DNA from 2 places in the Oceanimonas pelagia genome. Region 1 is predicted to be linked to the other one. Evidence: riboswitches for the same ligand, from Rfam matches in the RefSeq annotation. Region 1 holds a riboswitch; the other holds the start of a gene.

What was found. Region 1 has a riboswitch for thiamine pyrophosphate ahead of thiD (bifunctional hydroxymethylpyrimidine kinase/phosphomethylpyrimidine kinase). Riboswitches for the same ligand answer to the same signal wherever they lie in the genome.
Region 2: another riboswitch for thiamine pyrophosphate. It lies ahead of PU634_RS00365 (3-oxoacyl-ACP reductase); the one in region 1 lies ahead of thiD (bifunctional hydroxymethylpyrimidine kinase/phosphomethylpyrimidine kinase).

What each region holds. Positions count from the first base shown of each region.
Region 1 is NZ_CP118224.1:3,372,345-3,376,732, forward strand. It holds gene polA (DNA polymerase I) at 1-1,409, shown strand, start outside; TPP riboswitch at 1,711-1,812, shown strand; gene thiD (bifunctional hydroxymethylpyrimidine kinase/phosphomethylpyrimidine kinase) at 1,847-2,653, shown strand; gene PU634_RS16145 (putative monovalent cation/H+ antiporter subunit A) at 2,853-4,388, shown strand, end outside.
Region 2 is NZ_CP118224.1:73,742-78,129, forward strand. It holds gene pyrC (dihydroorotase) at 85-1,128, opposite strand; TPP riboswitch at 1,319-1,415, shown strand; gene PU634_RS00365 (3-oxoacyl-ACP reductase) at 1,465-2,238, shown strand; gene PU634_RS00370 (LLM class flavin-dependent oxidoreductase) at 2,238-3,536, shown strand; gene PU634_RS00375 (ABC transporter permease) at 3,632-4,360, opposite strand; gene PU634_RS00380 (ABC transporter ATP-binding protein) at 4,357-4,388, opposite strand, start outside.

The DNA.
Region 1 (4,388 bases):
TGGCGGCCTTTTTTCTCAAGCACAGCACCATGTCCTTTGAGTCCATTGCCGGCAAGGGCGCCAAACAGCTGACCTTTAACCAGATCCCCCTGGAGCAGGCCGGCCCCTATGCGGCGGAAGACGCCGACATTACCCTGCGGCTGCATCATCACCTGAGCGAAAGGCTGGCCGCCGAGCCGGCCCTGCAAAGCGTGTTCACCGACATAGAACTGCCACTGGTGCCCATTCTGGCGAACATGGAATACACCGGCGTGCGCATCGACAGCCAGTTGCTGGCGGCGCAGAGCGACGAAATTGCCAAACGGCTCAAGGAGCTGGAGCGGGAGGCCCACACGCTTGCCGGCGAGCCCTTTAACCTCAGCTCCACCAAACAGCTGGGCGAGATCCTGTTTACCAAACTTGAGCTGCCGGTGATCAAGAAAACCCCCAAGGGCGCGCCGTCCACCGCCGAGGAAGTGCTGCAGGAGCTGGCGCTGGACTACCCCCTGCCCAAACTGCTGATGGAATACCGGGCCCTGAGCAAGCTCAAGTCCACCTATACCGACAAGCTGCCGCAAATGGTCAACGAGCACAGCGGTCGCATTCATACCTCCTATCATCAGGCCAACACCGCCACCGGCCGGTTGTCGTCGTCGGATCCCAACCTGCAGAACATTCCCATTCGCACACATGAAGGGCGGCGCATTCGTCAGGCCTTTGTGGCCGAGCCCGGCTACAGGCTGGTGGCGGCGGACTACTCCCAGATTGAGCTGCGCATCATGGCCCATCTGTCCCAGGACAAGGGCCTGCTCGACGCCTTTGCCCACGGTCAGGACATTCACCGCGCCACCGCTGCCGAGGTATTCGGTGTGGCCGTGGACGAGGTGACCTCCGAGCAGCGCCGCCGGGCCAAGGCCATCAACTTCGGGCTTATCTACGGCATGAGCGCCTTTGGCCTGGCGCGCCAGCTGGGCATTGGCCGCAACGAGGCGCAGCAGTACATGGATATCTACTTCGAGCGCTATCCGGGCGTGCTGCGCTACATGGAAGACACCCGGGCCCAGGCCAGCGAGCAGGGCTATGTCTCCACCCTGTTCGGTCGCCGGCTCTACCTGCCGGAGATCAGGTCGAAAAACGGTGCCCGGCGCAAGGGGGCCGAGCGGGCCGCCATCAATGCGCCCATGCAGGGCACCGCCGCCGACATCATCAAGAAGGCCATGATTCGGGTGAACGACTGGCTCACCGGGCTGCCCGAAGGCGAGGTGCGCATGCTGATGCAGGTGCACGATGAACTGGTGTTCGAGATTCGCGAAGACAGGGTGGAGGAGTACCGGGAGCAAATCTGTGCGCTGATGCAGCAGGCCGCCAGCCTGGATGTACCCCTGCTGGTGGAGGCCGGGGTGGGCGACAACTGGGATCAGGCTCACTAATCTGACAAATAAACAACGATATTGAAATAATATTACGTTTTGTGGCTTTTCTCTGCCCTGCCGTGGGGGTAGAGTGTGGCCAGGTACAGAGACAGGGTAAATTACCCTGTTCCGCTTTTTGCATTTACTTCATATGCTGCTCAGGCCGCCTTCAGCCCCCTCCGCTGAAGGCGTTTTTTTATGGGCGCTGTTCGCGAACAGTATCTTGCTTTGTATACAATCGAATGTTTTTTGTTGCTTAGTTACATTTTTGTGAGTGTGCACAGCGGCTGGCAATTGACCGGTGGGCTGGGTATTATCGGGCCATTGGTCGGGGAGCCCGCAAGGCCGAGACGGCAGCCATGCCGAACCCGTTGAACCTGATCCAGGTAACTCTGGCGTAGGGAACCAGTGGCCGATGGCCTTGGGGCTCTGCGTCCCACAAGGACCATAAGGACATGCACAGCAGCAAAGCCATTATTCTCTCCATTGCCGGCTCCGACAGCGGTGGCGGCGCCGGTATTCAGGCCGACATCAAGGCCATTTCCGCCACCGGCGGCTATGCCTGCTCGGTGATCACCGCCATTACCGCCCAGAACACCCGTGGCGTGACCGCCGTGCACCCGGTACCGCAGGATATTATTCGTGCCCAGCTCGACGCCGTGTTCGGCGATCTGCCGGTGGCGGCGGTCAAGGTGGGCATGTTGGGAGACGCCGGCACCATCAATACCGTGGCCGATGCGCTGGAGCAGTACCGGCCACGGCACCTGGTGGTGGATCCGGTGATGGTCAGCGCCAACGGCGACATGCTGCTGGCCCCCGAGGCGGTAGACTGCCTCAAGCGGCGGCTGCTGCCGCTGGCGGACGTGATCACTCCCAACCTGCCGGAAGCCGCCTGCCTGACGGACCGGCCGGTGCCGGCCTCGCTGCGTGAGATCGAGCCCCTGCTCGGGGCTCTCGGTGAGCTGGAGTGCCGGGCGGTGCTGCTCAAGGGCGGATTTCTGCAACAGGAGCCGCGCAGCCCTGACTGGCTGCTGCATCAGGGGGACGTGCGCTGTTTCGACACCCCCCGGGTGATCACCGCCAACACCCACGGCACCGGCTGCACCCTGTCCGGCGCCCTGGCCTCCTACCTGGCCCAGGGGCTGACACTGGAGCTGGCGGTGGCCTCGGCCAAGCACTACATCGAACGGGCCATCGAGGCCGGCGCCCGCCTCAAAATCGGCCAGGGCCGGGGGCCGGTGGAGCACTTCTTCGCCCGCTGAGCCGGGCGTTATTGCCCCGGCCCGCTTGCGTCCGGCCGGGGCGGCTTGTAGTATTTCAGCGCCAATAACCAATAAAAAACGGATTAACTCACTGATAGTTAATCCAATTATGTTCACTGCTATAGTCTGCATTCAGAGTCTCTCCTTTTATCTTCGCCGATCCTGACGCCTTGCACGGGCATGAAAAGGAGCCTTGCGTATGCTTGTTGCCGTTCTGGCAGGTTTTGTTCTGGCCGCCCTGGTGCCGCTGCTGAGCCCCCGGCTGGGCCGGCATATCGGCGGCGGGCTGGCGCTGTTGCCGGCCACCCTGTTCGGTTATTTCGCCAGTTTCTGGCCCCGGGTGACCGGCGGCGAAACGGTGCAGTTTCATTACGACTGGATTCCCAGCCTTAATGTCAGCCTGAGTTTTATGCTGGACGGACTCGGCCTGATGTTTGCCCTGCTGATCACCGGCATCGGTACCTTTATCCTCGTTTACGGCGGCCGTTACCTGGAGGGCAACAAGGACAGGCACAAGCTGCTGATGTACCTGCTGGCCTTTATGAGCGCCATGCTGGGGGTGGTGCTGTGCAGCAACCTGATTGGCCTGTTTGTGTTCTGGGAGCTCACCAGCATTACCTCCTACCTGCTGATCGGCTTTAACCATGAGCAGGAAAAGGCCCGCAAGGCGGCCCTGCAGGGGCTGTTTGTCACCATGGGCGGCGGCCTGGCGCTGATGACCGGGCTTATCATGCTGGGCTGGATGGCCGGCAGCTTTGAGCTCACCGAGGTGCTGGCGCAAGGGACTGCGTTGCAGCAGCACCCGCTGTTCCTGCCGATGATGGGTCTTATTTTGTTGGGTACCTTTACCAAGTCGGCCCAGTTCCCGTTCCATTTCTGGCTGCCCAACGCCATGGCTGCGCCCACCCCGGTGAGCGCCTACCTGCACTCGGCCACCATGGTCAAGGCCGGGGTGTTTCTGATGGCCCGGCTGCAGCCGGTGATGGCCGGCAGCGAGGCCTGGCTGCTGACGCTGTCGGCGGTGGGCGCGGTGACCATGACGGTGGGCGCGGTGATGTCGGTGTGCAGCACCGATCTCAAGCGCATTCTGGCCTTTTCCACCGTGATGGCGCTGGGCACCCTGACCATGCTGATCGGCATTGGCACCCCGGTGGCACTGAAGGCGGCCATGGTGTTCCTGCTGGCCCATGCCCTGTACAAGGGGGCGCTGTTTATGGCCGCCGGCACCCTGGATCACGCCACCGGCAGCAAGGATGTGCGCGAGCTGGGCGGTCTGCGCGCGCACATGCCGCACACGGCCCTGTTCCTGTGGCTGGCGGCGCTGTCGCTGGCGGGCATTCCGCCGCTGTTCGGCTTTATCGCCAAGGAGCTGATGTTCGAGGCGGCCCTGGGGGCCCCGGCGCTGCCCACCCTGCTGGTGGCGCTGGCCCTGATCACTGCGGTGTGCATTGTGGCCGCCAGTGCCCTGGTGGCCATCAGGCCCTTCTTTGGCCCCCTCAAACCCACCCCCAGAACGCCCCATGAGGCACCGGCGGCCATGCGCCTGGGCTTCAGCCTGCTGGCGGTATTGAGCCTGCTGCTGGGGCTGGTGCCTGGCCTGGCCGAGCCGCTGCTGGCGGCGGCGGTGTCCGCCATCGCGGGTGCGCCCGCCGCAGAGCTGCATCTGGCGCTGTGGCACGGTCTTAATCTGCCGCTGCTGTTCAGTGCCGCCGCCCTGGTGGCCGGTGGCCTGCTC
Region 2 (4,388 bases), 290 kb from region 1:
GCGGGGGATGGTGTTTAGCCTCTGGTAGCTTCCTGCATGCATAAAAAAACGCGGCCTGAGCCGCGTTGTTCAAAAGCAAATGGCTTATTTTACCTGCCAGCTGATCTCTTCGCCGGCGCGAATCGGCACCAGTTTATCGCCGCCCAGGGGCAGGGTTTCACCCACGGTCCAGGCTTGTTTCACCAGGGTGATGGTATCCTGGTTGCGGGGCAGGCCGTAGAAGTCGGGGCCGTGGTGGCTGGCAAAGGCTTCCAGCTTGTCCAGCGCCCCGGCTTCTTCAAAGGCTTCGGCATACAGCTCAATGGCGGCGTGAGAGGTGTAGGCACCGGCGCAGCCGCAGGCGGCTTCCTTGCGGTGCTGGAAGTGCGGCGCCGAGTCGGTGCCCAGAAAGAACTTTTTGCTGCCGCTGGTGGCGGCGCGCACCAGCGCCTGCTGATGGGTGTTGCGCTTGAGAATGGGCAGGCAGTAGTAGTGCGGACGAATGCCGCCCACCAGCATGTGGTTGCGGTTGAACAGCAGGTGGTGGGCGGTGATGGTGGCGGCCACGTTGTCACCGGCCTGCTCCACGAATTTAACCGCATGCTCGGTGGTGATGTGCTCGAGCACGATTTTCAGATCGGGAAAGTCGCGCACCACGTCGGGCAGCACGGTTTCCAGAAACACTTTTTCCCGGTCGAAGATGTCGATGCGGGAATCAGTGACTTCACCGTGCACCAGCAGCAGGGTGCCGGTTTCCTGCATGGCTTCCAGCACCGGGTAGATGTTTTTCACATCGGTCACGCCGGAGTCGGAGTTGGTGGTAGCACCGGCCGGATAGAGTTTGCAGGCGGCAATCTTGCCGGTGGCCCTGGCCTTGCGGATTTCCTCGGGCTGGGTGTTGTCGGTGAGATACAGGCTCATCACCGGCTCAAACCGGCTGCCCTCGGGGCGCACCGCCAGAATGCGGTCGCGGTATTCCAGCGCCAGCTCGGTGGTGGTGACGGGGGGCACCAGGTTGGGCATGACGAGGGCGCGGCCCAGATAGCGGCTGGCGTCGCGTACCGTGTCTTGCAGTTGCTCTCCGTCGCGCAGGTGCAGGTGCCAGTCGTCGGGGCGGGTAATGGTCAGTGTGGTCGTAGTTGTGGTCATTGTCGGCTCGGCGTTATCCATGGCTTTCGATGCCTTCATTATCCACCTCCGGGCCTTTTTCACCAAACTTCTGAACATGTGAGGCGTGAAGGGGGAGGGGAAAGCAGGCGGCCTGGCAGGCAGTTTTACACCCTCACTCCTTCCCTCCTCACGCCTCTCGCCCTTGAGCGCAGGGGTATGTTATGGTTCGAGCCGAGACACGGGGTGTCCTGCGATGCAGGGCTGAGATAACACCCGTAGAACCTGATCCAGTTCATACTGGCGAAGGGATGTCAGCCTGCCGGCCCGGTGCCATTGCTGCCTCATCATGCCTTCGCCTCACCGTTGAGGTAGAAAATGCAAACTTCCATCAAGCTGAACGAACAACTGGTGCTGGTCACCGGCGGTGCCCGCGGCCTGGGTGAACATCTGGTGCGCGCCTTTCTGCGCGAAGGCGCGAAAGTGGTGATCAACTACCTGAACAGCGCCGAGGCGGCGCAGAAACTGGTGGCCGAGGCTCCGGAGCGGGCGCTGGCGGTGCAGGCCGACGTGCGTGACGCCGCCGCCGTGCAGGCCATGTTCGAGCAGGCCGAGGCCCATTTCGGCTGCCCGGTGACCACGGTAATCAACAACGCCCTGCCGGCGTTTTCCTTTAACGGCGACGCCCGCACCCATGCCGATGCGCTGGCCTGGGAGCACCTCAACCAGCAGCTGGAAGGCGTGGTGGGCGGTGCCCTCCACACCACTCAAGCGGCGCTGGGCGGCATGCGCAAGCAGGGCTTTGGCCGCATCGTCAACGTGGGCACCAACCTGTTCCAGAACCCGGTGGTGCCCTACCACGACTACACCGCCGCCAAGGCGGCGCTGCTGTCGCTGACCCGCACCCTGTCCCAGGATCTGGGCCCGGACGGCATTACCGTTAACATGGTGTCCGGCGGTCTGCTGCGCACCACGGATGCCTCTGCGGCGACGCCGGAAGCGGTGTTTGACTATATCGCCGCCAGCACGCCGCTGCGCCGGGTAACCACGCCGGCGGAGTTTGCCGACGCCACCCTGTTCTTCGCCTCGCCCTGGTCCCGCTCGGTCACCGGCCAGAACCTGGTGGTGGACGGCGGTCTGGTGAAAAACTGATGAGCATGAATGAACGCATGATGCACCTGAACCTGTTTCTGTTCGGGTGCGGTCACCACAGGGCGGCCTGGCGTCATCCCAACTCGGCGGTGGAGCAGTTGGGCGACATTCGCTATTACGAGCGGCTGGCGCAAACCGCCGAGCGCGGCAAACTGGATGCGGTGTTCTTTGCCGACGGCCAGTCTACCGGCAATGTGGCGGACGGCAGCTACTGGTTTCTGGAGCCGCTCACCGCCATGGCGGCCATGAGCCGGGCCACGGATCGCATCGGCTTTATCAGTACCGTCTCCAGCACCTTTTTCACCCCCTTTCACGCGGCGCGCATGATGGCCTCGCTGGATCATATCTCCAACGGCCGCATGGGCTGGAACGTGGTGACCTCCATGTTTGACGTGGAAGCCCGTAACCACGGCTACGAGACCATGCCGGCCCACGCCGAGCGTTATCGCCGGGCCGAGGAATTTGTAAATGCGGTGATCAAGTTGTGGGATTCCTGGCAGGAAGGGGCCCTGGTGATGGATCGCGCCGGCCACTATGCCGACCCGGACAAGGTGACCCCCATCAACCACCAGGGCGAGTTCTTTCTGGTGGACGGCCCGCTCAATGTGCCGCGCCCGCCCCAGGGGCATCCGGTGCTGTTTCAGGCCGGTGCGTCGGAGCAGGGCCGGGCGCTGGCGGCCAAATGCGCCGAGGCCATCTACGCCGTGGCCTACGATTTGCCGGCGGCCCAGGACTACTACCGTGACATCAAGCGCCGGGTAAAGGACGCCGGCCGCAACGTGGACGTGCCCATCATGCCCGGGCTGGTGACCTATGTGGCCTCCACCGAGGCCGAGGCCAGGGCCAAGCAGCGGGAGCTGGACGAGCTGCTGCCCGCCGATGCCTCGCTACGCCAGCTCGGCACCTATGTGGGACAGGACTGCTCCGGCTGGGAGCTGGACGCCCCGGTGCCGGCATTGCCGTCGCTGGACGCCTTCACCGGCCCCAAGGGCCGCTACGCCACCATACTGCGGATTATCGAGACCGAGCAGCCCACGGTGCGCCAGCTGCTGGGCCGGCTTGCTGCCGGCGGCGGCCACTGCACCATGGTGGGCACGCCCGAGTCGATAGCCGATCGCATGGAGCAGTGGTTCCGCAATGAAGGTGCCGACGGCTTCAACCTGATGCCGCCCTCACTGCCCGCCGGCATCGAGGACTTTGTGGATCAGGTGGTGCCCGAGCTGCAACGCCGCGGCCTGTTCCGCACCGAGTATGAAGGCAGTACCTTGCGGGAGCACTTGGGTTTGGTTAAACCGTGATCTTGTAGGCCCCGATTTATCGGGGCAGCAGTGTTGCAGGTGAACGCATTTGCCCGAATAAATTCGGGCCTACATTTTCCCCAATCCCCGCATTTTCACCCGCCCGGCGGCGTCAGCCGTTGCTCCAGGCGGCGGAGCAGGGCGTCAAGCACCATGGCCATCAGCGCCACCATAATGCCGCCCTGCAGCACAAAGGCCAGGTTGTCGGTAAGCAGCCCGGCAATGATCACTTCGCCAAAGCCCTTGGCCGCCACCGTGGAGCCAATGGTGGCGGTGCCGATGCTGATGATCAGCGAAATACGAATACCCGCCACCAGGGTGGGCAGTGCCAGGGGCAGTTCTACCCGCCATAACTGCTGCCAGGGCGTCATGCCCATGCCCCTGGCGGCCTCGCGCACGCTGGCGGGAATTTGCTGCAGGCCGGTGACCGCATTCTCAAAAATCGGCAGCATGCCGTACAGCAGTAACGCCACCAGGGTGGGGGTCAGCCCAAACCCCAGCGCCGGCACCGCCAGCGCCAGCACCGCCACCGGCGGAAAGGTCTGGCCCAGGTTGGCCACGGCCCGGGCCAGCGGAAAGAAGGCCTTGCCCGAAGGCCGGGTCACGGCGATGGCGGCGCCCAGCGCCAGCAGGGTGGCGGCGGCAATGGCGGCAAACACCGCCAGCGCGTGCCAGCCCAGCAGGTTGGCAAAGCTGTCGCGGGCGTAAATGGCCGGCGCGGGGGTGTTGACCAGGGGGCGAAACAGCGGGGCCAGCGCCTCCATGTTCAGGGTAAGCAGGGCCAGCAACAGCCCGGGGATCAGCCAGCCCAGCGTGCGGGTCATGCGCCGGCTCCCCGTTTCAGCAGTTCGT